DNA from 4 places in the Tardiphaga sp. 841_E9_N1_2 genome. Region 3 is predicted to be linked to each of the others. Evidence: predicted binding sites of a transcription regulator. Region 3 holds the regulator's gene; each other region holds the start of a gene.
The links. Region 3 encodes PhoB, which activates phosphate uptake and scavenging genes when phosphate is short. Its sites were predicted from a motif close to TGTCATNNANCTGTCAT; they were not measured.
Positions count from the first base shown of each region.

Region 1: the regulator PhoB is predicted to act here: its motif matches at 6,041-6,057, upstream of AB8A50_RS27625 (esterase-like activity of phytase family protein).
Region 2: the regulator PhoB is predicted to act here: its motif matches at 2,092-2,108, upstream of AB8A50_RS16780 (YdcH family protein).
Region 4: the regulator PhoB is predicted to act here: its motif matches at 5,091-5,107, upstream of AB8A50_RS04860 (Orn/Lys/Arg decarboxylase N-terminal domain-containing protein).

Region 1 is NZ_JBPWQC010000001.1:5,753,825-5,761,159, forward strand. It holds gene AB8A50_RS27610 (methyl-accepting chemotaxis protein) at 1-538, shown strand, start outside; gene AB8A50_RS27615 (methyl-accepting chemotaxis protein) at 831-2,519, shown strand; gene AB8A50_RS27620 (methyl-accepting chemotaxis protein) at 2,699-4,384, shown strand; gene AB8A50_RS27625 (esterase-like activity of phytase family protein) at 4,627-5,982, opposite strand; gene AB8A50_RS27630 (Bug family tripartite tricarboxylate transporter substrate binding protein) at 6,292-7,278, opposite strand.
Region 2 is NZ_JBPWQC010000001.1:3,486,436-3,493,770, forward strand. It holds gene AB8A50_RS16770 (sensor domain-containing protein) at 1-388, opposite strand, end outside; gene AB8A50_RS16775 (NAD(P)/FAD-dependent oxidoreductase) at 579-1,682, shown strand; gene AB8A50_RS16780 (YdcH family protein) at 1,857-2,042, opposite strand; gene AB8A50_RS16785 (YdcH family protein) at 2,292-2,498, shown strand; gene AB8A50_RS16790 (hypothetical protein) at 2,921-3,172, shown strand; partial or broken gene AB8A50_RS16795 (GGDEF domain-containing protein) at 3,199-3,860, opposite strand; gene purE (5-(carboxyamino)imidazole ribonucleotide mutase) at 3,987-4,475, shown strand; gene AB8A50_RS16805 (5-(carboxyamino)imidazole ribonucleotide synthase) at 4,484-5,569, shown strand; gene aqpZ (aquaporin Z) at 5,596-6,318, opposite strand; gene rpsU (30S ribosomal protein S21) at 6,602-6,904, shown strand; gene AB8A50_RS16820 (tetratricopeptide repeat protein) at 7,079-7,335, shown strand, end outside.
Region 3 is NZ_JBPWQC010000001.1:4,844,128-4,851,462, forward strand. It holds gene AB8A50_RS23235 (ATP-binding protein) at 1-855, shown strand, start outside; gene pstS (phosphate ABC transporter substrate-binding protein PstS) at 1,294-2,304, shown strand; gene pstC (phosphate ABC transporter permease subunit PstC) at 2,452-3,450, shown strand; gene pstA (phosphate ABC transporter permease PstA) at 3,452-4,297, shown strand; gene pstB (phosphate ABC transporter ATP-binding protein PstB) at 4,294-5,121, shown strand; gene phoU (phosphate signaling complex protein PhoU) at 5,150-5,863, shown strand; gene phoB (phosphate regulon transcriptional regulator PhoB) at 5,956-6,660, shown strand; gene AB8A50_RS23270 (GcrA family cell cycle regulator) at 6,763-7,272, opposite strand.
Region 4 is NZ_JBPWQC010000001.1:1,038,126-1,045,460, reverse strand. It holds gene AB8A50_RS04895 (cytochrome P450) at 1-766, opposite strand, end outside; gene AB8A50_RS04890 (MarR family winged helix-turn-helix transcriptional regulator) at 1,000-1,548, shown strand; gene AB8A50_RS04885 (HAD-IA family hydrolase) at 1,793-2,419, shown strand; gene AB8A50_RS04880 (CbtA family protein) at 2,416-3,141, opposite strand; gene AB8A50_RS04875 (CbtB domain-containing protein) at 3,145-3,327, opposite strand; gene AB8A50_RS04870 (hypothetical protein) at 3,385-3,684, opposite strand; gene AB8A50_RS04865 (molybdopterin molybdotransferase MoeA) at 3,784-4,992, shown strand; gene AB8A50_RS04860 (Orn/Lys/Arg decarboxylase N-terminal domain-containing protein) at 5,151-7,335, shown strand, end outside.

The DNA of each region.
Region 1 (7,335 bases), 910 kb from region 3:
TCAGATCCTGTCGAGCGGCGCTGAGAAGATCGGCGAAGTGGTACAGCTAATCCACAGCATTGCCTCCCAGACCAATCTGCTGGCGCTGAACGCGACCATCGAAGCCGCACGTGCCGGCGAGTCCGGTCGCGGTTTCGCGGTGGTGGCATCCGAAGTGAAGGCGCTGGCCAGCCAGACCGCCAAGGCCACCGAGGAAATTTCGGCGCAGGTCGCCGCCATGCAGGCATCGACCAGCGAGGCCGTTGCATCGATCGGTGCCATCACCGGCACCATCGCCCAGATGAGCCAGATCACCAACACGATCTCTGTGGCGGTGGAGCAGCAGGGCACGGCGACGCAGGAAATCGCGCGCAACATTCAGTCGGTGTCGGCCGGCGCGAATGAGATCAGCAATCATATCGGCGGCGTCAGCAGCGCAGCCGAGGCCACCGGCTCCGCGGCGTCACAGGTGCTGTCGAATGCAAAGGAGCTGGAGAGCCAGTCCGGCATGCTGCGCACCGCCGTGGATGAATTCCTCGCCAAGGTGAGAGCAGCCTGAGTCAAATCCTTCCCCGAGCGCGGCTTAGCTGCGCTCGGGGAGCTACCGGGCTGGGACTTGCCTGAACTATTGAGTTTCGGCCGCTGCGTCGTATCGCTGCACCACCGAATTTAAATCTGCGCAATGATAGTTCATAGTGGTGCGCAGCTACCTGTAGCGCGACTTTTGGTGCATTCGAGGTAACCTATAACCGCGGTTGCAAAAACGGAACTACACACCACTTCACGAACTCGAAACTACACCCTGCGATGGTGACTCGCTTATTTCAGCGTGCCTTACAGGGATACTTCCCATGAATCGTTTGAAAATTTCGATCGGCCTTCGCCTCTACAGCATCATTGGCTTGAGCTTTCTTGGCCTCGCCGGGCTGGCCTGGATGCAGCTGAATACCCTCGGCGACTCCCTCAAGCAGCAGCGCCAGAGCGAATTGACCCATCTCACGGAGCTGGCGCTCGGCATCGCGCAGGAAGAATACGCGACGATCCAGCGTAGCGGTGTGTCGGACGAGGCCGCGCGCAAGACCGCAGCGGTGCGTATCGGCAAACTGCGCTACGGCAATGGCGATTACTTCTGGATCAACGACCTGCAGCCGCGCATGGTGATGCATCCGATCAAGCCCGAGATGAACGGCAGCGATCTCTCCGGCAACAAGGACCCGAACGGAAAGCGGCTGTTTGTCGAATTCGCCGATGTCGTGAAGAAGCAGAAGGCCGGCTTCGTCGACTATCTGTGGCCCAAGCCTGGCAAGGACGCACCGCAGCCGAAGCTGTCTTATGTCGTTGGTTTCGAGCCTTGGGGCTGGGTGATCGGCACCGGCGTCTATATCGACGACTTGCAGGTACAGCTCTGGGAGAGTGCGCGCACCGTGATGATCGCGGCACTCGCGGTCATTGTCATTCTCGGCGCGCTTGCCTGGATGATTGGCCGCAGCATCACCATCCCGCTTCGCCGGCTCGGCGCGCGCATGCGCGGTCTCGCCGATGGCGCGCTGGATGAAGCGATCCCCGACGTCGATCGCGGCGACGAGATCGGCGCCATGGCCGCAACGGTTCAGGTGTTCAAGGACAACGCGGTGCGCATTCGCGGGCTCGACAAGATCGAGGTGGAATCGCAGGCCCGTGCTGCTGCCGAACGCCGTGCGGCTATGGAAAGCCTCGCCGATGATTTCGAACGCAGCGTCAACGGCATCGTGCGTTCCGTCTCCACCGCCGCGGCCGGCATGCAGAGCACTGCACAGTCGATGACGGCGACGGCAAGCGACGCGAGCTCGCGCGCATCGACGGTCGGTGCGGCATCGGCGCGTTCATCTGACAATGTCAGCACGGTTGCCGCCGCGGCTGAAGAACTGTCGGCATCGGTCAGCGAAGTGCTGCGTCAGGTCGCAGCCTCCAGCGATATCGCCAGCAAGGCCGTGGGCGATGCGGAGCGCACCAATGCGACGGTGCAGCAGCTCTCCAGCGGCGCCGAGAAGATTGGCGAGGTCGTGCAGCTGATCCACAACATCGCCTCGCAGACCAATCTGCTTGCGCTGAACGCAACCATCGAAGCGGCACGCGCCGGTGAATCCGGCCGTGGCTTTGCGGTCGTCGCGTCGGAAGTGAAGGCACTGGCGAGCCAGACGGCCAAGGCCACCGAGGAAATCTCGGCGCAGGTAGCGGCGATGCAGGCGTCGACACAGGAGGCTGTCAACTCGATCAACGCCATCACCGGCACGATCGCGCAGATGAGCCAGATCACCACGACGATCTCGGCGGCAGTGGAAGAGCAAGGTTCGGCTACGCAGGAGATCGCGCGCAACATCCAATCGGTTGCCGCAGGCTCGAGCGAAGTCAGCGCTCATATCGGCGGCGTCAGCGCAGCTGCGGAAGCAACGGGGCAGGCGGCAGGCATGGTGCTGTCGAATGCGAAAGAGCTGGACGGCCAGTCGAGCATCCTGCGCAAGGCGGTGGATGAATTCCTCGCGAAGGTTCGCGCAGCGTAAGGCCCTTCCTCCTCTCTCGCGGAGAGCGAGCTCTTGTAGCGCTGCAATCGTTGCTCGTCATCAAGTATCACAGGCTCGATGATTTGCGGGTTTGGTTTGTAAAGAACAAAAAAAGGTCTGTTCGGTATTCTTCTCCTCAATTGGTATTTGCACCCGCGACCTTTTTTGGAGAACTCATTGTGAAGATAAGTAATCTGACGATCACGCCCAAGCTAGGTATTCTGGTGGGTGTCATGTTGCTTGGTCTGTGCGCGTCTGGCGTTCTCGCGGGATATTTCGTTCAGCGCGAGATGATGACCTCAAGGATCGAGGAGCTTCGCCACTTCGTCGATGCCGCGCGCAGCGTGGCGATCGGATTGCAAAAACAAGTCGACGCCGGCCAGCTCACCAAGGAAGCCGCGATGGCTGAATTCGGTCGTCGTGCAAACACGATGACCTACGACAACGGCGCGGGCTACCTGTTCGGCTCCATGATGGACGGCGTGACGGTGTTGTCGCCGGATGCCAAGCAGATCGGTCAGAACCGTCTCGATGTGGTGACCAATGGCAAGGCGATCGGTCGCGAGTGGCGCGACAGTGTTGCTGCCAAGGGCGAGCACACGATGTTCTACGACTACGTCAAACCTGGCCAGACGGAGCCGCTGCGTAAGGTTGCTTATGCCGCAGCGATCCCGGGATGGAATATGTATGTGGGCGCCGGGGCCTATCTGGAAGATCTCGATGCCAGGTTGAAGCCGATCGTCTGGGCGCTCGGTTTGGCGATCCTTGCGATCGGTGCGGTCGCAGGCGGCATCGCCTGGATGATCGGTCGCAGCATCAGCCGCCCGCTCGGTCAGCTCGGTGCGCGGATGCGCACGCTGGCCGATGGTGCGCTTGAAGACGACATTCCCGGGACCGGGCGCGGCGATGAGATCGGTGCGATGGCATCGACCGTTCAGGTCTTCAAGGACAATGCGGTCCGGATCCGCGGGCTCGACAAGATCGAAGCCGAGACGCAGGCGCGCGCGTCTGCCGAGCGTCGTTCGACCATGGAGAGCATCGCCGATGATTTCGAACGCAGCGTCAACGGGATTGTCCGCTCGGTATCGACCGCGGCGGCAGGGATGCAGACCACCGCGCAATCCATGACGGCGACCGCCAGCGATGCGAGTTCGCGTGCATCGACGGTCGGAGCCGCGTCGGAGCGGTCGTCGGACAATGTCAGCACGGTTGCAGCCGCTGCCGAGGAATTGTCGGCTTCGGTCAGCGAAGTCTTGCGGCAGGTCTCGCAGTCGAGCCAAATTGCCAGCAAGGCAGTCGGCGATGCGGAGCGCACCAATGCGACCGTTCAGCTGCTGTCCAGCGGCGCGGAGAAGATCGGCGAAGTGGTTCAGTTGATCCACAGCATCGCCTCCCAGACCAATCTGCTCGCGCTGAATGCAACCATCGAAGCGGCGCGCGCCGGCGAGTCCGGCCGCGGCTTTGCGGTCGTCGCCTCTGAAGTGAAGGCATTGGCGAGCCAGACCGCCAAGGCTACCGAAGAGATCTCCGCCCAGGTCGCCGCCATGCAGGCGTCCACCAGCGAAGCCGTGCTTTCGATCAGCGCCATTACCGGCACCATTGCGCAGATGAGCGAGATCACCACCAGCATCTCCACAGCCGTCCAGGAGCAGGGCGAGGCCACGCGGGAAATCGCGCGCAACATTCAGTCGGTTGCGGCAGGCTCCAGTGAGATCAGCGAACATATCGGTGGCGTCAGCAGCGCAGCGGAAGCGACCGGAACGGCGGCCTCGCAGGTTCTGTCGAATGCCAGGGAGCTCGACACCCAGTCCGGCATGTTGCGAACGGCTGTGGACGAGTTCCTGACCAAGGTGCGTGCTGCTTAATTTCTTTCCCTCCCCCCTTGCGGGGGAGGGTGGATCGAACACGCGAAGCGGGTTCGAGACGGGAGAGGGCCCGCGACTGGCCATACCCCTCTCCCGCCTTCGCTTCGCTCAGGCACCCTCTCCCACTGCGCGCAGCTACGCTGTGCTGGGGGAGAGGGGAAGTCAGAGAGCCGCGCTCAACAGAAAAGCCCTCCCTTGCGGGAGGGCTTTCGTCGTTTCAGGCGGGGGCCTGCTCGCGTTGCTTACTTCGCCTTCAGGAAGTCGGCGACTTCGAGCAGCACGAACTCGTTGTCGTCGGCCTTGTTCGGCTCGCGGCTCGACGAGAACGGCAGGTTGTTGTCGTTGCCGACGATGATGTGGGTGGCGTCAACCTGGTCGACGTTCTCGATGGTGAAGAACGGGAAGGTCAGAACGCCGTCATTCAGCGGCTTGCGGGCCAGCTTGTTCGGGTCCTGGATTTTCATCAGGTCGATGAAGCCGATCTTGCGCACGGGCTTGCCGACATTGGCGTCGTTCAGTTCGATCTTGTAGACCTTCTTGAACTTGGCGAGATCCGGGAAGCAGTCTTCACCGCGCTTGCCGTCGGCGCAGGCCTTGTCCTTGGTGCCTTCGCCGTTGTCGCGCTCGATGATCAGGCCGTTGTCGGCGGTGATCATGTTGAAGTCGCCGATGGCATTGCCGTTCTGTTCGAACACGTACTGCCAGTAGCGACCGGTGAACTTCTCGTTGGCGACGTCGAATTCCAGGATGCGCGAAGCTTCCTTGCCGTCGACCTTTTCCCAGTCCTTCTTCTCGGCATCCCAGATCGGGCCTTCGAGCAGGCCGTAGAGGAACTTGCCATCCTTGGAGGAGGCGAAGCCTTCATAGCCCTTGGAGCGGCGCAGGTTGACCGTGGTGTAGGTGGCGCCCGGCGCACCCGGCGACTGCACCGACCAATGGTCGGGCGAACGCACCGGCTTGCCGTCGGCGACGGTGTCGAACACAGCCAGAACCTTGCCGGTCTTGTCGGCCTTGATGATGTAGGGGCCGAATTCCTCGCCGATCCAGAAATTGTCGCCGACGATCTGGAAGCCTTCGGTGTCGACATCGGCGCCGGTCAGATAGCGCTTGGCGGTGTCTTCATGGACGATGCGGAACGGCACCTTCTTGTCGGGATCGTGCAGGAACACGGTGGCCTGACGCTCGACCTTGCCGTTCTTCCAGTCGATCTTGTGATGATTGAGATAGATCATGTAGTCGGCCGAATTGTAGCGCGAGCCGGCGCCATTGTCGGTCAGCACCCAGAACGAACCGTCGGGCATCACCTTGATGCCGGAATGGCCCTGCAGCGGCTGGCCCTTCATCGGCAGCGAGATGCCGGTGGCGCGCTCATAGGACTTGCCCATCACGGTGCCGAGCGCGTCGACGCGCTTGCCGGTGGTGTATTTGCCCGAGGTCTTTAGGTCGTTCGGCGCATCCGCAGGCGCCTCGATGGTCGACGTCGCCGGTAGCACGGCATGGCCGGCGAGCTTGGCGGGGAATTCACCTTCGGTCTGGGCGAAAGCGGCGGAGGTGAACATGACGAGGGAAGCGACGGAGCAGAGGAATGTGCTGCGCATGGTTGTCTCCTTTGTGGTGACCATGCGCGGTGTTCTGGGGGGCAGGCGTTACGCTGCGCTGACAGTTCCGTGACAAGAAAATGACGAGAGGGGAAAACCCTGCGACATGCAGTCGCCGAGTCTGCGGGTTAGGCGCGGTTCCTCTTCATTCAACCCACGCAAAACCATCGTCATGCTCGGGCAAAGCGCGAAGCGCGGCTTCGCTGGATGTCCCGGCCATCCACGTCTTCTTTGTGGCCGAGACGTGGATACTCGGCATTCGCCGGGCATGACGAACATACCTGCCGTGCGGTTCTATCTGAAATGCGCCTACTGCTTCTCGATCCCCGCATCCGTGATCAGCTTCTCCCACACCTTGAGTTGATCCTTCAGGAAGGCGTCGAATTCTTCCGGCGTACCGGAGAAGGCTTCCATGCCGCGGTTGGCGAGGTCTTTCTGGATCTCGGGGCGTTCGACGATCTTGCGGATTTCGGCGTTGAGCTTGACGACGATGTCCTTCGGCATGTTGGCCGGGCCGAGATAGCCCTGCCACGACGTAATGTCGAAGCCCTTCACGCCGGCCTCGTCCATGGTCGGAAGGTCGGGCAGGAGCTTGGAGCGATACTTGGTGGTCACCGCGAGCGACTTCAACGCCTTGGCGTTGACATGCGGCAGGCCGGTCGGAACGTCGACGAACATCATGCTGACACGGCCGGCGATGACATCCGTGAGCGCCGGCGGTGAGCTCTTGTAAGGCACGTGCAGGAGATCGAGCTTGGCGAGGCGGGCAAAGGTCGCGCCCGAGACGATTGCCGACGAACTGCCCGATGCGTAGGAGTACTTGCCCGGCTCTTTCTTGGCGAGCGCGATCAGCTCTTCCACGGAGTTGGCGGGAATCTCGGGATTGATCACCAGCATGAAGGGCAGGTCGCCGGTGCGCGCGATCGGCGTGAAATCCTTGATCGGATCATAGCTCATGGTCTTGAGCAGAAAAGGATTGGCCGAATGCGTCGTGTTGGTCGTGACGAACAGCGTGTAACCGTCGGCGGGGGCGCGAGCGACGAAACTGGCGGCGATCGAACCATTGGCGCCGGCCTTGTTGTCGATCACGGTGTTGGCGTTCAGTGCGGTGCCGAGTTCCTTGGCGATCAGGCGCGTCGTGGTGTCGGTGCCGCTGCCGGCGGCGAAAGGGAGCACCAGCGTGATCGCCCGGTTTGGATAATTCGCGGTTTGTGCGATGGCATCCGGGCTCGCCAACAGCAGCGCTCCGATAAACGATGCGCTCGCCACACCGCGAAGAACTGAAAGTCCGTGCATTCCGCTTTTCTCCCTGAATCGGCTTTGGTAGCCCACATTTGTTGCGGGCAAACTAGC
Region 2 (7,335 bases), 1.4 Mb from region 3:
CGGTAATATCCTTGGTGATGTCGGCGCGCGTCAGGTCGTAGATCTCAAGATAGCGATCGTTGCAAAACACGACCCGCTTCTGGTCGTCGAGCATCACGATGCCTTGGCCGAGATGATTGAGGGCAGAACCGACAAACGCATTGCGACGATGCTGCTCGCGACGCACATTGCGCAGTGCCGAGGCGACCCACAGCACAATGGCGGCGAGAAATGCCAGCGCGACAAATCCACCGATGAGGATCTGCCAAATCATTTGCGGGTCGAGTTCACTGATATAATGAACCGCCGGAGATTCTGCGTGGGCTCCGGCAATGCTGCCGAGAAGGCACGCGACTGCGATGACGGACACTGCCGCCTTGCTGTCTGATCGCCCGATCTTGCCAGTCATTACACACCCGCGTATTCGCAGCGTGAGTGTTTGGTTACAGGTATGTGGATCAGGTAAATGCGTATCGTCGCACCTGCAGAATGCGGCGAAATTTGGTGGTAATTAGCTGTGATGCTTAATGTTTTACTAATGCGCCATATGCGCAAGGTCGAACCGCAGCTGACCGGCGCAGCAAACTATCGGACGCGACATGGACAAGGTTGAATGCGTGGTGGTGGGCGCCGGCGTCGTGGGTCTTGCGATCGCCCGGCGACTGGCGGAAGCGGGACGCGAGGTGATCGTGCTGGAGGCCGCGGACGCGATTGGTACCGTGACCTCGTCGCGCAACAGCGAGGTCATCCATGCCGGCATCTATTATCCGGCCGGAAGCCTGATGGCACGGCTCTGCGTCGCTGGAAAACAGGCGCTCTATGATTATTGCCGCGATCGCGGCATCCCACATCGCAACTCCGGGAAACTGATCGTCGCCACACGTCCGAAGGAGATCGCCAAACTGGCGTCGATCAAAGCGCATGCCGAAGCCAATGGCGTCGCTGATCTCGAGCAATTATCCGGGACAGAGGCACGGGCGCTGGAGCCGGCATTGGCTTGCGAAGCCGCGCTGTTGTCCCCCTCCACGGGGATCGTCGATAGCCACAGCTACATGTTGTCGCTGCGCGGTGAAGCGGAAGCCGCCGGCGCGGCCTTCGCATTCCTCGCTCCCCTGGAACGTGGCCGGGTCACCGCCGACGGTTTCGAACTGGATGTCGGCGGCGAAGCTCCGATGACACTAGCCTGCGACATGCTGATCAATTCCGCAGGCCTGTCCGCAACCGCGATCGCCCGCATGCTCGACGGCATGCCGCTCGACCTGATACCGCCCGCTTATCTGGCGAAAGGCTGTTATTTCAGCTGCAATGCGAAAGCACCGTTCTCGCGGCTGATCTATCCCGTGCCGGAACCGGGCGGCCTCGGGGTGCATCTGACGCTCGATCTGGCCGGCCAGGCGCGTTTCGGCCCTGACGTCGAGTGGGTGGATCACATCGACTACACGGTCGATCCGGCACGCGGAGAGAGGTTCTATCCGGCCATCAGGCGTTACTGGCCGAGTTTGCCGGACGGCGCGTTGATGCCAAGTTATTCCGGAATGCGGCCGAAGATCGTGCCGCCCGCAGTCGCGGTGCAGGATTTCATGATCCAAGGTGCCCAGACCCATGGTGTGCCGGGTCTTATCAACCTGTTCGGCATCGAGTCACCGGGGCTGACATCATCGCTGGCCATCGCGGACTACGTGGCTGAGATGGCGGGACATTGAACGCGAAAGGTTGCAGGCGAAGCGATCCAGGCCAACCGAATACTGGAGCTTCGTCGCAAACCTATCGCGGGATGAGGGGAAGACGTCATCGCACCTACGCAAAAGCAAAAGCAGTGACGTAGACGGCGATGTCGATACTGTGATTTATCGTTCGCTGATCAGTGCAGCCGTTGATCAGTGCACCGTTTCGCTGGCCCCGTTTTTGAGACGCTGGATTTCGTCCCTGACCATCAGTTTTCGACGCTTGAGTTCGACGATGCGGAGATCGTCGGTAGACAGGTGCACGAGCGCTTCGTGCAATTCGCTTTCGAGAACTTTGTGCTTGCGTTCCAGTTCGACGAGATGCGCCTGTAGTGCCATTCGAAAACTCCTCGGTAGGATTGAACCTCAGGATACGTTCGGTTGGACGATGAATTCTACATGACAGTGGACATCTGTCGATGGGTATTGAAAAGTGTATTTTGAGTTTCGGGTATCGTGTGAAACGAATCGTGACCTGATCGCGCCGCAAAAACATGGAACCGGACGGCTTGCGTGGTGCGCCTGCACCGGCGATAGTCATCCTAGAAATTCCTCGCAAATGACTTGCGAATCCAGTCAGCTAGAAACATGAACGACGACGAAGATCGCGAACTCCCGTTAGAACTCGCCCGATTGCAGCAGGAACATCGCGACCTCGACGCCGCTATCGATGCCTTGCAACATTCACCGGCACCCGATCTTTTGCGACTGCAACGGTTGAAGAAGAGGAAGCTTCAGCTGAAAGACCGGATCTCCTTTATCGAAGACCAGATCACCCCGGATATTATTGCCTGAGACAACGCGTCGCGCTGTGGCTGTGGGTTGAAGAACGGCCAGGACTGCGAACTCAACGCGCGATGATCGATGGATCGGCTTTCTTTAACTCGCGGTGAATGCAGCAGGCTGGGCGTTGAACTCGCCCGTCGTCAAAACCTTGCTTCGCGACGGCCGCCGCTCTTTTCGCGCGGCATCGTAGGCACGACAGCCAGACTTAATTCTGGCCAGCATCGCATTGTGGCGCGGTGAAAACTGCTGGGCTCCGCGAATTGATCGCCATGGCGCTCGCGCTAGCCGACGTGACGCTCGCAACGCGCAAGCCAGCTATTGCGGCCTAACAGGAGCGGAATGGGGCGACTGCAAACGCGCTGTCGAAACTTGACAATAAGAACAAAATAAGAACATTCTTGTGCCGAGATCAATCGACTCGTGAGGGCACCATGGCCGATATCACCTATTATGTCGCACTGCCCTTCCTGCACGACGACTCTGGTTCGCCGGCCGCCGGTGCCGCCGAGGAATGTCAGAGCGCATCCGGCGCCATCAGCCGCGCCGAACTATTGTCCCGTGCGCCAGGTTCAATCGGCGCATTGGCCTTCAGCCGTACCGGCGATCCGATGATCGGCGAGTTCGGCGACGCCCAGGTGATCCGCGCCTTTGGCGAAGTGCCAAGCGACCTCAGCGCGTTGTGAAGGCGCCAACGCCGGCGATCGGCTAACTACACTTTCACACGTCGCGCGGTCTTGCGCACATACATCGCCCTGTCGGCCTGAACCAACGCGGCTTCGCCATCGGCATCAGGACTCAGCAGTGCGACGCCTGCAGAGGCGCCAGCCGACACGTTGATGTCGCGGAAAACGAAAGTGAGCTGGTTGATCGCGGCTTCCAAACCTGCGCCTTGGCGTGCGCATCGGCTTCGCTGACATTCCACAGCAACAGCACGAACTCATCACCACCCAGCCGCCCGATCACGTCGGATGCGCGGACATGCCACCGGAACACGCCAACCACGGCCTTAGCACGATGTCGCCGGCCGCGTGACCGAAGGCGTCATTGATCGGCTTGAGGCGGTCGACATCGAGCACAATCAGTGCACCCGTCGCCGCCATAGCGGGCGATGAAGGCCACGGCGCGGGTCAGCTCGCGGGCAAAGCCACGGCGGTTGAGAATGTCGAGCAGGAAATCGGTTTCCGCCGAAGCGCGCAATTCGGCAATCTTCGCCTCCGCCTCCGTGAGTTGCGCCTCCAGCCGCCGGATCGTCAGCGCGGCCGCCGACGCGCAGCTTTTCGGCAGCGACACCAACGCCTTGGAACCCCGAAATGCCGGCTTCATGGAACGTTTGACCGACTTTGCAGCAGGCGTTCGGGTTTTCTTTTGCATGGGATTTGTTACAAGGCTTGCCAGTCTTCACCAAGACGAGATCATGTTTGCCACGCTCCTTGCCACGCAAGGGGACGACATTGTATTTCCAGCCTATCTTTCTGGATTCGCGAAAGAAAATACGGAATGACCGCGCCCGTCGCCATTATTATGGGAAGCCAGTCGGACTGGGAAACCATGCGCCACGCCGCCGAAACGCTGACCGCGCTCGGCGTATCCCATGAGGCGCGCATCGTCTCGGCCCACCGTACGCCGGACCGGCTGGTCGCATTCGCCAAGGGCGCCAAGGCGGCGGGCTTCCAGATCATCATCGCCGGTGCCGGCGGCGCTGCGCATTTGCCCGGCATGGCCGCGGCGCTGACGGAACTCCCGGTATTCGGCGTGCCAGTGGAATCCAAGGCGCTATCCGGCGTCGACTCGCTTTATTCGATCGTACAGATGCCGGGCGGCGTGCCCGTCGGCACGCTGGCCATCGGCAAGCCCGGCGCGATCAATGCGGCACTGCTCGCAGCGAGCGTGCTGGCGCTGCACGACACGGCACTGGCGACAAAGCTCGCCGCCTGGCGCAAGGCGCAGACCGATGCTGTGGCTGAAAAGCCGGAAGGTGCAGCGTGAGCGCTGTGGTGACGAAGGTTCTCAAGCCGGGCGATACGATCGGCATTCTCGGTGGCGGCCAGCTCGGTCGCATGTTGGCGATGTCCGCAGCACGCCTCGGCCTCCGCTGTCAGGTTTTTTCACCGGATCCGGATTCGCCGGCTTTCGATGTGGTGCAGAACGCGACATGCGCTGAATATGCTGATGTAGAGGCGCTCGAACTGTTCGCCAGTGATTGCGACGTCATCACCTACGAATTCGAGAACGTGCCGGCCGCCACCGCGATGATCCTCGACGCGCGGCGCCCGGTTCTGCCCGCACAGACAATCCTGCAGACCACGCAGGATCGTCTGGCCGAGAAGGATTTTGTAACGTCACTGGGTATCGGCACGGCCGATTACGCAGGCGTTTCGAACGCTGGCGAGCTTCATGCAGCGGTCAAGAAGATCGGTCTGCCAGCTGTCATCAAGACGCGTCGCTTCGGTTATGACGGCAAGGGCCAGGCAATCATCCGCGAGGGTGACGATCTCGATCAGGTCTGGAAGGATCTCGGCACCAACTCCGCGATCCTTGAAGCCTTCGTGCCGTTCGAACGCGAGGTCTCGGTCATCGCTGCACGCGGCGCCGACGGCCATGTCGAATGTTTCGACGTCACCGAAAACGAGCATCGCGATCACATCCTGAAATTCTCCTATGCGCCCGCACGCATCTCCGACACGCTTGCCGCAAAGGCGCGTGAGATCGCCGAGAAGATCGGCACTGCGCTGGGTTATGTCGGCGTCTTTGCCGTCGAACTGTTTGTCGTGCCCGGTAAGGACAGCGCGACGCTTGTCGTGAACGAAATTGCGCCGCGCGTGCATAATTCCGGCCACTGGACGCTCGATGGAGCCTCGGTGTCGCAATTCGAACAGCACATCCGCGCCATCGCCGGCTGGCCGCTCGCCAAACCCGTCCGCCACGGCCAGGTCACCATGATCAACCTGATCGGCGACGATATTCTCGACTACGGCAAGTGGCTCACCGTCCCCGGCGCCACCGTGCATCTCTATGGCAAGGGCGCACCGAAGCCCGGCCGCAAGATGGGCCACGTGGTTGAGGTGAAGCCGGCGACGTAACGACGCCGGCTTCACCGCCTCATGCGTTAGGTGGCCGCCTTGCCTTCCACTACGCCAGCGGGCTCGTCACTCAGCCAGCGATAGATCGCGCCGCCGAGAACACCGCCAACCAACGGCGCCACCCAGAACAGCCACAACTGCTGCAGTGCCCAGCCGCCGACAAACAATGCCGGCCCCGTGCTGCGCGCCGGATTCACCGACGTGTTGGTGACCGGAATGCTGACAAGGTGGATCATCACTAGCGCAAGCCCGATCGCCAGTGGCGCAAAGCCCGCGGGCGCCTTGCCGTGCGTGGAGCCCATGATGATGAATAGGAACATCATGGTCATCACCACTTCCATGATGAAGCCCGCGACCATGCTGTATTTGCCGGGCGAATGATCGCCGTAGCCGTTCGACGCAAAGCCCTTGGCAAGGTCGAAACCGGCAGCGCCGCTGGCGATGACATACAACACGGCCGCACCTGCAACCGCACCGACGACCTGCGCAATCACATAAGGGAGAATCTGGCCGGCGGGAAAACGTCCACCCGCCGCAAGGCCCACGGTGACCGCAGGATTGAGATGGCAGCCCGAAACGTGGCCGATGGCATAGGCCATGGTCACGACGCTGAGGCCGAAGGCCAACGAGACGCCGACGAGACCGATACCGACCTGCGGAAATGCTGCCGCGATTACGGCACTGCCGCAGCCTGCAAATGTGAGCCAAAAGGTGCCAATCAGCTCGGCCGCGTATTTTTTCCCATTCATGATGCTCTCCGGTCGTAATCGGCGTCCCGGCTGAGTCGCCGCGGGAATTATGCGTCCGTGCTCCAATACCTGTCGAGACAGGGAACCTGCCCTATCCCCACCCGGGAAAATTCGGAAAAAATACGTTATTTTCCCGGCCCAGAAGGTTAAAATGACGGCGCCGCAAGGTGGACATTCGCCATTTCATCTGGTACATCGGCGCCCTTGAGGTTAAGGGCATGGCCTTTGTCGGCCCTTCACTTTACCGAAATTCAAATCCGATCAATTGAAAAGAGGATGCCGCGTGCAGGTTCTCGTTCGCGATAATAACGTCGATCAGGCTCTCAAGGCGCTGAAGAAGAAGATGCAGCGCGAGGGTATTTTCCGCGAGATGAAGCTCCGCGGTCACTACGAGAAGCCCTCTGAGAAGAAGGCTCGCGAGAAGGCTGAGGCTGTGCGTCGCGCACGCAAGCTGGCTCGCAAGAAGCTGCAGCGTGAAGGCCTGCTGCCGATGAAGCCGAAGCCGGTGTTCGGCGCGGGTCCTGGCGCCGATCGTGGCGGCCGTCCTGGCGCTGGCGGCGCGGGCGCTCCGCGTCCGGCGCGCTAAGCGCACTTCATCCACCGAGTTTGATAACGCGGGCCAAAGCCCGCGTTATTTTTTTGCGCAGTTGCTTTTTTTTTGCGCGAACTACTTCTTTGGCGCGCTGGTCTTGATCGGGTGCATTTTGCCCGATGTCGCGCTACCAATAGGTCATTGGTCGCTGCGTGAGATTGGCCCTGCATGGAATGTCCCGTCCGCGAGTCCCCGTCCCGCTTCGGCGCCCGCGGCCTTACCGCGATTGCCCTTATCGTTACGGGTCTGTGCGGCACCGGATGCTCGTTCAACCTGTCGTCACTAACACCAGGGTCTGACAAGGACGAACCGAAGACCACGGCTCTGGCGCCCCCGCCGCCCGCGAATTCCGGCAAGACCAATCCGCAGGATGCACAGATCCACGCTGCACGCGCGCAGGCGCTCGCACAATCCGGCAAACCCGA
Region 3 (7,335 bases):
GTTCCGGTCGATCGCTGGATGGAATTGATGATCACGCCGGTGCCGGTTCCGACGGCCTTTGGCGGCACCGACACCTGCATGCTCATGACGTTCCACGACCAGACGCCGCTGCGCCGTGTCGAGGAAATGCGTGCCGACTTCGTCGCCAATGCCAGCCACGAGCTGCGCACGCCGCTGGCGGCGCTGTCCGGTTTCATCGATACGCTGCAGGGGCCGGCCAAGGACGACGCCAAGGCGCGCGAGCGCTTTCTCGGCATCATGCATGCGCAGGCGACCCGCATGGCGCGGCTGATCGACGATCTGCTGTCGCTGTCGCGCGTCGAACTGTCGGCGCATGTGCGGCCGGATACGCTGGTGGATATTCTCCCCATTATCCGTCAGGTCGGCGATGGGCTGGAGCCGCTGGCCAATGAGCGCAACGTCAGGATCGAAATGGCGCTGCCGGAGACGCCGGTGTCCATCGCTGGCGATCGCGAGGAATTGCTTCGGCTGTTCGAGAACCTGATCGAGAACGCGCTGAAATACGGCGCATCCGGTGGCAAGGTGGACGTATCGTTGACCACGGAGTCGACCTCGGAGGGTGTGCCGGAGATCCGCGTCGCCGTGCGGGACTATGGCCCGGGCATCGCCCCCGAGCATCTGCCGCGCCTGACCGAGCGTTTCTACCGGGTCGATGTCGGCGACAGCCGCGCACAGGGCGGTACGGGCCTCGGCCTCTCGCTGGTGAAGCACATCCTGAACCGGCATCGCGGCCGGCTGCTGATCGAAAGCGTGCCGAAGAACGGCGCGACTTTTACCGCCGCCTTTCCGCAGGTGAAGACGCCGCCGGCGCCTCCCGCCTCCGCGGCGTCCTGACGCCTTAAACTCCCTTCGTTCTTCTGCGCCCGTCAGGGCCGCCCTCGGGCGGTCCCGCATCGCTGCGCTTCGCTCAGACAGTCAAAAAGCCCTGGCGGGTGGTGCGGCATTGCGTCCGATCCCCCTCAATATCGTGCCCGCGGCTGTCATACGCGCGCATGCGCGCGAGGCCGGATTCCGCCTGCTGAAACATATTGTTAACCCCTGTGACGGCGGATTTTGACGGCCTGGCATGACCCTCATGGCAGGGCATTTTCGCTGTCATTTGCACGGTAAAATTATCCGCGGAGGCAGAAAAACAAAGCATTTACAGATGCTTGGTGCCGTCATCCAAGTGTCACGGAACTATCATAAAAGCACAATCGACCACCCCTAAACGGGCGGCGTGAGCACAACTGGCGCATCCGGCGCGGTCGCTCACGAGATTGGAGACATCCCATGAAATTCCTCAAAGCGATCGTCGCTGCCGGCCTCGTTGCCGCCTCGACCTCGGCATTTGCCGCCGACATCACGGGTGCCGGCGCAACCTTCCCGTTCCCGGTCTATTCGAAGTGGGCCGACGCCTACAAGAAAGAGACTGGCAATGGTTTGAACTACCAGTCGATTGGTTCGGGCGCCGGCATCAAGCAGATCCAGGCCAAGACCGTGACCTTCGGCGCCACCGACGCGCCGCTCAAAGCTGAGCAGCTCGAGAAGGACGGCCTGGTTCAGTGGCCGATGGTGATGGGCGCGATCGTTCCCGTCGTGAATCTCGAAGGCATCGCCTCGGGCGAGCTGGTTCTCTCCGGCGAAGTGCTCGGCGACATCTATCTCGGCAAAGTGACCAAGTGGGACGACGCTGCCATCGCCAAGCTGAACCCGAAGTTGAAGCTGCCCTCGGCTGCCATCACTGTCGTTCGTCGTTCGGACGGTTCGGGCACCACCTTCAACTTCACCGACTATCTGTCCAAGGCCTCGGCTGACTGGAAGACCAAGGTCGGCACCGGTACCGCCGTCGAGTGGCCGGTTGGCGTTGGCGCCAAGGGCAACGAAGGCGTCGCTGGCAACGTCGGCCAGACCAAGAACGCCATCGGTTATGTTGAATATGCTTACGCCAAGCAGAACAAGCTTACCTATGCCGGCCTCGTCAACAAGGCTGGCAAGACCGTGCAGCCGACCGTCGCTGCCTTCCAGGCTGCTGCTGCCAATGCCGACTGGGCCAAGGCTCCCGGCTACTACGTGATCCTCACCGACCAGCCGGGCGAAGCGTCCTGGCCGATCACTGCGGCGACCTTCATCCTCATGCACAAGGCCCCGACCGACAAGGCGGCCTCGGCTGAAGCGCTGAAGTTCTTCAAGTGGTCGTTCGAAAAGGGCGACAAGGCTGCCGAAGAGCTCGACTACATCCCGATGCCGGACTCGGTCGTCAAACTGATCGAAAAGACCTGGTCGGCTGACATCAAGAGCTGATCTGGTGTGTGGGCGGAGGAGAGGGGCATCTCTCCTCCGTTTGCTGCAGGGCTGAATTTCTTTCTTCTTCTCTTCTGACTTCGCGCCCTGACAAGCCCCTCCAGGGCAATGCGTTTTGGGGTATTGTAACAATTACAGGGGACTGGCGTGGCAGACATGGCCGTACAGAGCTCTTCGATGGACGCTGCCGGACCTTATGATCGTGCGAAGGCTTTGAATGCCTTCAAGACGGGGGACCAGGCGTTTTACTGGATCACCCGCATCTCGGCTCTGTCCGTTCTGTTTATCCTCGGCGGCATCATTCTGTCGCTCATCGTTGGTGCGTGGCCGGCGCTTCGAGAATTCGGCTTCTCGTTCCTGACCACGCAGCGCTGGGCACCGTCGGCTGATCCGCCGGTGCTGGGAGCGCTCGGCCCGATCTACGGCACGCTGATCACCTCGGTGATCGCGATGGCTATCGCCATCCCGGTCGGCATCGGCATCGCGATCTTCCTCACCGAACTGTGCCCGAACTGGCTGCGCCGCCCGATCGGCATGGCGGTCGAGCTTCTCGCCGGTATTCCCTCGATCATCTACGGCATGTGGGGCTTCTTCGTGCTCGGCCCGTTCCTGGCCAACCACGTGCAGCCATTCATGATCAACGCCTTCGAAGGCGTCCCGGTCCTCGGCGTGATCTTCGCCGGCCCGCCGTCCTATCTCTCGCTGTTCAACGCGTCGCTGATCCTCGCCATCATGGTGCTGCCCTTCATCACCTCGATCTCGGTCGACGTGTTCAAGACGGTGCCGCCGGTGCTCAAGGAAGCCGCTTACGGCGTCGGCTGCACCACCTGGGAGGTCGTCCGCAACGTCGTCATCCCCTATACCCGCGTTGGTGTGATCGGTGGCGTCATGCTGGCGCTCGGCCGTGCGCTCGGTGAAACGATGGCGGTGACCTTCATCATCGGCAACTCGTTCCGGATCACAGGCTCGATCTTTGGCCCGGGCACCACGATCTCGGCAGCGATTGCCAGCGAGTTCGCGGAGAGCGACGGTCTGCATCAATCGGGTCTGATCCTGCTCGGTCTCCTGCTGTTCGTGCTGACATTCTTCGTGCTCTCGGCAGCGCGTCTGATGCTGCTGCGTCTGGAAAAGAAGGCGGGCAACTAATATGAACCCGATTTACGCTTCACGCCGCCGCAACGACATGATCATCCGCGGGCTCTGCATGGGTGCCGCTCTCTTTGGCGTCACCTGGCTCGCGCTGATCCTGTTCACGCTGTTCTACAACGGTATCGCCGGCATCAGCCTGCAGATCTTCACCCAGAACACGCCGCCGCCCGGCTCCATGGAAGGCGGCCTGCTCAATGCCATCGTCGGTTCGATCATCATGACCGTCATCGGCGTCGGCATCGGCGCGCCGCTCGGCCTGTTTGCCGGCACCTATCTCGCGGAATACGGCAAGCACGACAAACTCACCTCGGTGATCCGCTTCATCAACGACGTGTTGCTGTCGGCCCCGTCCATCATCATCGGCCTGTTCGTTTATGGTGCGGTGGTGGTTCCGATGGGCGGCTTCTCGGCTCTCGCCGGTTCGCTTGCGCTCGCCGTGATCGTGATCCCCGTCGTGGTTCGCACCACTGAAGATATGCTTGGTCTCGTACCGAACCCGCTGCGTGAAGCGGCCTCGGCGCTCGGCCTGCCGCGCTCCCTGGTCATCAAGCGGATTGCTTATCGTGCAGCCCGCGCCGGTCTCATCACCGGCGTGCTGCTGGCGACCGCGCGTGTCGCCGGTGAAACGGCGCCGCTGCTGTTCACCGCGCTGAGCAACCAGTTCTTTAGCCTCGATCTCACCAAGACGATGGCCAACCTGCCGGTGACCATCAACAACTTCGTGCAGAGCCCCTACGAGTACTGGAAGCAGCTCGCCTGGAGCGGTGCCCTGATCATCACCTTGACCGTACTTGCCCTTAACATTGGCGCGCGCATTCTCGGCGCCGAGAGGACAGCAAAATGAGTGAGCTTTCTGTGTCGTCTGGCGTTCCTTCCGTCTCGATGCCGCCGCCGTCGGCCCTGCAGGGCGAGACCCGTCCCAAGGTCACCGTGCGCGACCTGAACTTCTACTATGGCGAACATCACGCCTTGAAGAAGATCAACCTGACTCTGATGGCGAACCGCGTAACCGCATTCATCGGCCCGTCGGGCTGCGGCAAGTCCACGCTGCTGCGCATCTTCAACCGCATGTATGATCTGTATCCCGGCCAGCGCGCCGAAGGTCAGCTCATGCTCGACAACCAGAACATTCTGGATCCGAAGCTGGACCTCAACCTGCTGCGCGCCCGCGTCGGCATGGTGTTCCAGAAGCCGACTCCGTTCCCGATGACGATTTACGAAAACATCGCCTTCGGTATCCGCCTCTACGAAAAGATCTCCAAGTCGGAGATGGACATCCGCGTCGAGAGGGCGCTGCGCGGCGGTGCACTCTGGAACGAAGTTAAGGACAAGCTCAACGCGTCGGGCCTCAGCCTGTCGGGCGGTCAGCAGCAGCGCCTGTGCATCGCGCGCACCATCGCGGTTCGGCCGGAAGTGATCCTGTTCGACGAGCCGTGCTCGGCGCTGGATCCGATCTCGACCGCGAAGATCGAGGAGCTGATCGACGAGTTGAAGGATCAGTATACGATCGCGATCGTGACCCATAACATGCAGCAGGCTGCCCGCGTCTCCGACAGCACGGCCTTCATGTATCTCGGCGAGTTGATCGAGTTCGATCAGACCAACAAGATCTTCACGTCGCCGACCGACCGCCGTACCCAGGATTACATCACCGGCCGCTTCGGCTGACGCGACATATTCGCGGGAGGAATTTGAGATGGCTTTTGAACACACCACCAAGGCTTTCGACGACGATCTGCAGGAGCTGACCCGTCTCGTCGCTGAGATGGGTGGCCTCGCGGAACGGCAGATCGTCGAATCCGTCGATGCGCTGATCCGCCGGGACGTCGCGCTCGGTGCGCGCGTCGTCGCCACTGACTCCGAGATCGACCAGTTGCAGCGCACGATCGAAGAGCGCGCCGTGCTGACCATCGCCAAGCGCCAGCCGATGGCTGTCGATTTGCGCGAGATCGTCGGCGCGCTGCGCGTCGCCACCGATCTGGAACGCATCGGCGATCTCTCCAAGAATATCGGCAAGCGCGTCAATGCACTCGACAGCGACTTCCATCCGCTGAAGCTGATCCGCGGCCTCGAGCATATGACCGACCTCGTGACCACCCAGGTCAAGGCCGTGCTCGACGCCTATGCCGCACACGATCTGCCCGCCGCGATGACGGTGTGGAAGGGCGACGAGGAGATCGACGCGATCTGCACCTCGCTGTTCCGCGAACTCCTGACCTATATGATGGAAGACCCGCGTAACATTTCGTTCTGTATCCACCTGATGTTCTGCGCCAAGAATATCGAGCGGATCGGCGACCATGCCACCAATATTGCGGAAACCGTGTTCTACATGATCGAGGGCCAGCAGATCCTCGACAAGCGCCCGAAGGGCGACATGACCACATTCGCGAATACGCCGACGGTCTGAAGCATGATCCGGAAAAGTGGAAGCCAGTCTTCCGCAAGGATCATGATTTAAAGACTTGTCGGACGTCACTGAGGGTATTGATCAAGATGGCTGTGAATGCACGCATTCTGGTTGTGGAAGATGAAGAGGCGCTAACGACGCTGCTTCGCTACAACCTCGACGCCGAAGGCTATGATGTTGAAACCGTCGCTCGCGGCGACGATGCCGACACCCGCTTGAAGGAGCGGGTGCCGGATCTCGTGGTGCTCGACTGGATGCTGCCGGGCCTGTCCGGCATCGAACTGTGCCGCCGCTTGCGCGCACGGCCCGAAACCAAGGCATTGCCGATCATCATGCTGACGGCGCGCGGCGAAGAGAGCGAGCGCGTTCGCGGTCTCGCCACCGGCGCCGACGACTACATCGTCAAGCCGTTCTCGGTGCCGGAGCTCCTGGCCCGCGTGAAGGGCCTGCTCCGTCGTGCAGCTCCCGAGCGTCTCGCCACCGTCCTGGCGTTTGGCGACATCGAACTCGACCGCGACAAGCGCCGCGTCGTGCGCTCAAGCCGTCCGATCGATCTCGGTCCGACCGAATATCGCCTGCTGGAGTTCTTCCTGGAACATCCGGGCCGCGTGTTCAGCCGCGAACAGTTGCTCGACAGCGTCTGGGGCCGCGACATCTATATCGACGAGCGCACCGTCGACGTGCATATCGGCCGCCTGCGCAAGCTGCTCAATCCCGCCGGTGAGCCCGATCCGATCCGCACCGTGCGCGGCGCCGGCTACGCGCTGGATGACCGCTTCGACAAGGCGGCGGAGTAGGTATCTTCCTTCTCCCCGCAAGCGGGGAGAGGTTAGAAGCCCCAAACAAAAAATGCCCGGCTCATCACCGGGCATTTTCATTTGGTTTAGATGCTTTCCAGCTCAGCGTGTCGGCTTTGGCACCGCGCGGCGGCGGTCGCTGGCTGGCTGATAGGCGATGCGCGAGTGATGTGCGCAATAGGGGGCGCCGGCCAGGGCCTTGCCACCGCAGAAGTAGAAGTCCGCGCTCGACGGATCGCCGATTGGCCAATGGCAGGTGGCTTCGTTGAGTTCGACCAGCGACAGGCGCTGGCTGATCGGCACGATGTTGTCATAGGCGATCGGGTCGGGCTCGGCCTCGATCTCGTAGTTATGGGCCAATGCTGTGTTGCCACGGGCCATCGGGCGGGCGACGCGCACCATCTGCTGCGCCGGGCGCGCCTTGCGCTGCCGCGGAGCTGCCGAGGAGGGGCTCTTGGCACGGCCGGACAGGCCAAGGCGGTGCACCTTGCCGATCACGGCGTTGCGGGTCACGTTACCGAGTTCCGCAGCGATCTGGCTGGCGGAAAGGCCGCCTTCCCAGAGTTTCTTCAACTGTTCGACGCGATCGTCGGTCCATGTCATTACCGTCATCGCCGTTTTCCCTTCGTGAGCGCCGGCCTGACCGGGCAGCGCTGCGAGTTGAGACTTCAAAAA
Region 4 (7,335 bases), 3.8 Mb from region 3:
TGCGCGCCAGCGACAGGTCGCTGCGCAGCCGCGCGAATTCTTGCGGGTAGCGCGCCAGGCAATAAACGGCAGCGCCGATACCGTTCACCGTCGTGTCCAGCCCTGCCGACAGCAATGAGCGCACCAGCAGCGGCGCCTCGTCGGCGGTGATGTCGCCGGTGTCGACCCGCGCATGGATGCAGGCGCCGAAACCGCCGGGCGCGAGATTGTCGCGCTGGCATTGCGCGGCGACATAGGCCTGATGCGGCGCCGAGCGTTCGATCGCGTCCTGGCGCAGCTGGTTCGGCGGACCGAAGGCATTGAAGACAAGACCGGCATAAGGCAGCAGGTTTTCGCGGCCCTCCTTCTGCAGTCCCATCGCATCGGGGAACACCGAGAGTGGGTAGGCTTCGGCAAGATCCGCGACCGCGTCGAAACTACGCCGCTCCAGCAGTTCGTCGACCTTGGCATCGGCCGCCGCAGCGAAGCCATCGCGCAGTTGCTTCATCACCGCGGGTGACAGGACCTTGTTGAGCACCGCGCGCGTGCGCGTATGCGCCGGCGGGTCGGCTTCGAGGATGAGGCTCTGCGGGCGCCACGGCTTCTCCCTGGCAAAGTCGCTGAGGCCCACGCCGCGGCTCGAGCAGAACGTCGCGGGATCGTTCAGGACTGCATGAACTTCGGCATAGCGCGCGACCGCGTAGACGTTCCATTTGTCGAGATACACCACGGGCCCGGCTTCACGCAGCACCTCGTGGGTGGGGTGAGGATCGGCAAAGAAGTCCATAGCGAAGGGATCGACGTCGAGGTGGACGACGGGCTGAGACGATAAGTCGTTCGGCAGGGCTCCGCCGAAGGACAGCACCGGCGGGGTGTGGGGCGATGCCGTCGTGACCGTGGCAACCATGTGAATCTCCCATATTTTCTTGTTGGCAATTGCGGCTGCGTGTCTCTATTCCTCAGGACCACGTGATCTCGCCGATTTCGACGACGTCACGCTGGCAGGCAGGATCGTGGTGCATGAGCAAGAATGGATCGGGAAAAACGGTTCGAAAGCCCGCCAAGGCGAAAGCGACAAAGGTCAATGTCAGGACTGTCGCCGCGAGAGCGCCAGCTTCCAAAGGCGGGCAGTTGCTCGATCTCGAGCGCTATGTGCCGGCCTTCATCACCTTCATTGCGAACAAGCTGTCGCGCAACGCGACCGCGCTCTATCAGAAGCGCTTTGGCGTGAATGTCACCGAGTGGCGCATCATGTCGCTGCTGGCCATCGAGCCCGGCATTCCCGCCTCGCGCATCTGCCACGTCATCGGCTTCGACAAGGGACCGGTCAGCCGCACGCTTGCCATGCTGGAAGAGCGCGGCCTGGTCGCCATCAACGCCGACCCGGACGACGCACGCACCCATTCGATTACGCTGACCACGAAGGGTCGCACGACCCATGACGCCGTCATCGTGACCGCGCTGGAACGCGAGCGAAAGCTGCTGTCCTGTCTGGATGAAAGCGAACGCGAAGTGCTGATCGACTTGCTGCGACGCATTCACGGCAATCTCGGCGCGGTAACCGGCTAGACCACCACGCGTTACTCGCGCGTCATCAATCGCCGTCCCGCACAAGCGGTCCACCATCGTTTCTCTCCCTGCAGGGCCCGGCAGTTGACTGCTCTAAGTAGCGCCCTCTTTGGAAAGGCTCTCACGAATTAGTTGCCTAGGCAACAGAAATATCGGGGCGGTTTGTCACGCGGAGGCAAGGATTTTCTGCCACCATCCGCTAACCTGCGCCGCACATGTTCAATCGTTGAGCCAAAAGATACAGATGACGATGTCGCTTACGCCAAATTCCGCAGACGCCCTGCTGTTTGATCTCGGCCGCGTCGTGCTGGATATCGATTTCACGCGCGTGCTGAAGGTCTGGTCGGACTACGCGCAGTGTACACCGGACGACATCGTGAGCCGGTTTGCGCGCGGCGACGTCTATATGCGACACGAGCGCGGCGAGATTTCCGACGACGCATTCTTTGCGCATCTGCACGACACGCTCGGTATCGATCTGACGCCGGCACAATTTCTCGAAGGCTGGAATGCGATCTTCGTCGGGGAGATGCCGGGCATCGCCGAACTCCTCGCGCATGCCTCGAAGCGCTGGCCGCTCTACGCGTTCTCAAACACCAATGTCGCGCATGTCACGCATTTCTCGGAACACCATGCCGATCTGCTCAGTCACTTCCGCACGGTGTTTCTGTCGTCCTCGATCGGGCTTCGCAAGCCCGATGCAAAATCCTATGAGCACGTCATCGCGGAAATCGGCATCCCCGCCGACCGCATCGTGTTCTTCGACGATCTTGCCGACAATATCGAGGCCGCCCGTGCTTGCGGATTGCAGGCCGTTCACGTCACCTCGCCGACATCGGTCGCCGAGGCGCTCAAGGCACTCGGGCTTTAGGTCCGCGAGATGCGCTGGAAGGCGATGCTGGTGAGGACGCCGAGCAGTGCCCAGAACAGCAGGCTGGTCAGGACCGCTGCAACGACGAAACTGTGCGACAGGGCTTCCGGGACATCCGTATGGCCAGCGGGCGCCAGCGGGGCTCCGATCAGATGCGGCAGGATGATCAGGCCAAGGCCGAGAATGGCGGCCCATGACGCCTTGCGGAACACCAGCAGGCCGAGCCCCGCCGCAGTGGCGCAGGCAGTGCCGATCCACCAGGTCTGGCGCAGGGTGAGGTCGGCGACAGGCATTCCCGGTAATTCCGGCGGCAGGCCGAGGCCGGGCGCCGCCGTAAAGACAACGAAACCGCCAAGGCCCCAGAACAGCCCTTCCCGCCAACCCACGGCCCGGCCGCGCAGCGCGAAGATGCCGGCCAGCAGCAACGCGAAGCCGATAGCCGTCAGGATATTGGCGCCGGTGGTGAAGGCATTGCGCTGCAAGCCCTCGGCGGGCTCCCATTCGGCCTCATGACTATGGGCGGCGGCGCCATGGTCGTGCGTATGGGCGGGCTGCGCGGCAGCCGTCGGCGCAACAGCAGCCGGCGCTTCCGCCTTGCGCTCATAAACTTCGCTTTTCTGGATCAGGGGAATGGTCCCGACCATCTGGGCGCCGGTGATGGCAGCGCCAGTGATCACGCCAGCCAGCGCTGCCGAGAAAACGATCGACCTGAAGATGGACATGTCTCAGTGGCAGGGGAATGCGTTGGCGTGGCGCGTGTCATGGGCCGCATTGTGGACGGCGCTGATATGCGAGAAGCCGACCACGCCGACGATGAACAGACCGAGCGCCATGGCCAGAACGGCCTGCACGACGACGTTGACGTCAGTGGTGACGGCGGAGATCTGGGCGGTCTGGGTCTGTTGCATCGGAATCCTCGCAAAATAGACGGTCAATTTAGCCGAGTTGCACCGGTGGCGCGACCGTTAATTTTGCATCGCGCGGGCGAGATCCCGGCTGGTCAGATGAAAGTTCGCATCTGCCGCCACCGGCGCACGCACCAGCTTGGCGCCGGCCGCCGCCTGGAACACTTCTCTGTGGTCGCGGAAATAGGCCGCGCAGTCCTCCGGCGACGGGTAACGCCGGAGCAGCGTCCGGAACGCATGACGGTGCACCATGCACAGCCCGCGATGGCCGGACGGCCGGAATGCCAGCGCATCGACATCCGCCCGCCAGACAGGCGCTTCATCGTCGGTTGCGGCGTGGTTGTCGGTCATGATCGCCAATGACTATCGTGTTTCCCTGCCCTGCCAAAGCGGCTGTGGTTTTGCGTCCGCTCCCGCTCTCCGCTATGACGGGCGCCCACACTGCCGGAGATCCCCGCGATGGCCCTGATGCCGGTTACCGATGCCATGGCCGCGATTCTCGCGGGCGCCGATGCGCTGCCTGAGGAGATGGTGCCGCTGGAAGACGCGTTCCACCGCGTGCTCGCCCGCGACATCGCTTCGCGGCGAACGCAACCACCGGAGCCCATGTCAGCGATGGACGGCTATGCCGTGCGCGCCGCCGATGCGACACTGGGCGCCAAGCTCCGCGTCATCGGCGAGATCGCCGCAGGCAAGCCGTTCGACCGCCCGCTGCAGACCGGCGAAGCCCTGCGAATCTTCACCGGCGGCGTGCTGCCCGCTGGCGCCGATGCCGTGGTGATCCAGGAAGACACAACGCGCGAAGGTGACGTCGTCGGGATCAACGAAGCTGCAATTTCCGGCAAACATATCCGCCCGGCTGGCGTCGATTTCAACGAAGGCGATGTGCTGCTGCGCGCCGGCACCCGCCTTACCGATCGCGACCTGGCGCTTGCTGCCGGGATGAACCATCCGTCACTGCCCGTGCGGCGACGGCCGGTCGTTGCGGTGCTCGCCACCGGCGACGAACTGGTCATGCCCGGCGCGGTCCCCGGCCCCGGCCAGATCGTGCTCTCCAATGGCTTCGCGCTGCGTGCACTGGCCCGTGCCGAAGGCGCCGAGGTGATCGATCTCGGCATCGCCGTCGACACGCTGGAGGCGACCACATCGGCCATTCAGCGCGCGATCGATCTGAAGGCGGACGTGCTGATCACCACCGGCGGCGCGTCGGTCGGCGACCACGACCTCGTGCAGCAATCCCTGATCAATGCCGGCGTCGAGATGGCGTTCTGGCGCATCGCCATGCGGCCGGGCAAGCCGATGATGCACGGACGCCGGCAGAGCATGCGGGTCATCGGCCTGCCCGGCAATCCCGTCTCGTCCTATGTCTGCGGCTTCCTGTTCATGGTGCCACTGCTGCGCGCGCTGTCCGGCCGAAACGAGGTCGCTCACACGCTCGAACCCGCGGTGCTCGGCCGCGACCTCGCCGCCAACGACCAGCGCGAGGACTATCTGCGCACGCGCCTCGAGACCCGGGCCGACGGCACCGTCGTGGCGACGCCGGTCATCAAGCAGGACTCGTCGCTACTGGGAAATCTGGCTGTCGCCGAAGGACTTCTGATCCGCAAGCCATTCGCTCCCGCCGCCGCCGCTGGTGATTCCTGCGCGATCATGCGACTGCCTGTTTAAAGGCCGAGATGCGCGATGGGATGCCGGGCCACCGGAACTTCCGCCGCGCGGCATGTTCTCTGAGCTTTTTTCTGGCTGAGATACCTTAACGCGGCTTCAGTCACTGAATTGTCACGTAACGCAGCGAGACATCGCTGCGAAACAAGATCGGTGCACAAATGGACTATTTCAAACGCTTCAATTTCCTGTTTGCGATGCCAACATTCGACGCCGACGATCTCGAGGGCATTCGCCTCAATCAGATCGTCGATGAGATCGAGCGTTCCGGCTTCGAGGTCGTCAAGGCGCGCAAGCTCGAAGACGCCACGATCGCGGTCCAGACCGACGCGGCGATCGGCTGCATGGTGGTCGACTGGGGCAAGAAGGGCCTCGAAGGCAAGACCGCGGCGCTGATCAACCTGATGCGCAAACGGGGCCTCGACTTCCCCATCATCCTACTGATCCGTCGCAAGCGGTTTGAAGACGTCCCGGTCGAGGTGCTCGATTTCATCGACGGCTATGTGTTCCTGTCCGAGGAAACCCCACCCTTCATCGCCAAGAACCTCATCAGCCGCCTCAAGCAATATGCGGAGACGCTGAAGACGCCGTTCTTCGGCGCTTTGGTCGACTATGCCGAGGAAGGCAACCAGCTCTGGACCTGCCCGGGCCACAATGGCGGCGTGTTCTACAGCCGCAGCCCGATCGGCCGCGTGTTCATGGAACATCTCGGCGAAGCCGTGTTTCGCGACGACCTCGACAATTCGGTGCTCGATCTCGGCGATCTGCTGACTCATGAGGGCCCTGCTTTGCAGGCGCAGAAGGAAGCCGCGCAGATTTTTGGCGCGGAGAAGACCTACTTCGTGCTCAACGGCACCTCGACCTCCAACAAGGTCGCGCTATCGGCTCTGGTCACCGATGGCGACCTGGTGCTGTTCGATCGCAACAACCACAAGGCGGCTTTGCACGGCGCATTGATGATTTCAGGCGGTGTGCCGATCTATGTGCCGACGACGCGCAATCCCTGGGGCCTGATCGGCCCGATGAACTGGGATGCGCTCGACGAGGACGCGCTGCGCGAGCGCATCCGTATCAATCCGCTGGTCACGGATCCCGAGGCCTGGAAGCGTCCACGCCCGTTCCGCGTCGCCGTGGTCGAACAGTGCACCTATGACGGCACCATCTACAGCGCCGAGATGATCATCGCGCGCATCGGCCATCTCTGCGATTATATCCTGTTCGACGAGGCCTGGGCGGGCTTCATGAAATTCCACCCGCTCTATGCCGGCCGCTTCGCCATGGGGCTCAAGGACCTCGGCCCGGATTCGCCGGGTATCATCGCGACGCAGTCGACCCACAAGCAGCTCGCGAGCTTCTCGCAGGCGTCGCAGATCCACATGAAGGATCGCCACATCCGCGGCCAGAAGCGCCGCGTCGAGCACCGGCGCTTCAACGAAAGCTTTATGCAGCACGCCTCGACCTCGCCGTTCTACCCGCTGTTCGCATCATTGGATGTCGGCGCGCAGATGATGAAAGGCCGCTCTGGCGAAGTGTTGTGGGACGACACGATCCGGCTGGGCATCGAACTGCGCAAGAAGATGCGCGCCGTCCGCCGCGAATTCGAGGAGAAGGAAACCCGCGCCGAGCGTCGCTGGTTCTTCGAACCCTTCGTGCCCGAGCGCGTCGCGATTCCCGACGCAGCCAGCGAAGGTGCTGTTCACAATGTGCCCTGGGAAAGCATCGGCACTGACCAGCTCGCCACCAATCCGGCTTATTGGCAGCTCGCGCCTGACGCCGCTTGGCATGGCTTCCCCGGCATGGAAGCCGGTTTCACCATGACCGATCCCAACAAGCTGACGGTGCTGACACCCGGCTTCGACCGCACCACCGGCGGCTATGCGGAACACGGCATCCCCGCGCCCGTGGTCGCGCAGTTCCTGCGCGAAAATCGCATCGTGCCGGAGAAGAACGATCTCAACTCGCTGCTCTTCCTGCTGACGCCCGGCGTGGAAGCCAGCAAGGCCGGCACGCTGATATCGGGCCTCGTCGCCTTCAAGAAGCTTCATGACGACAACGCCCTGCTCGAAGACGTCATCCCGGAATTCGCACGGCGCAGGCCCGCGCGTTACGCGGGCATACGCCTGAGGGATCTATGCGGCGACATGCACCGGTTCTTCCGCGAGGCCAATGTGAGCGAACTTCAGACCAGGCAATTCTCCGCTGACCATCTGCCGGAGATTGCCATGTCACCCCATGATGCCGCGCGCTGTCTGGTGCGCAACGACGTCGATTACCTCCCGATCGATGAGATCTTCGGGCGCGTCGCGACGACGCCGTTCGTGGTCTACCCGCCCGGCATCGCCACGA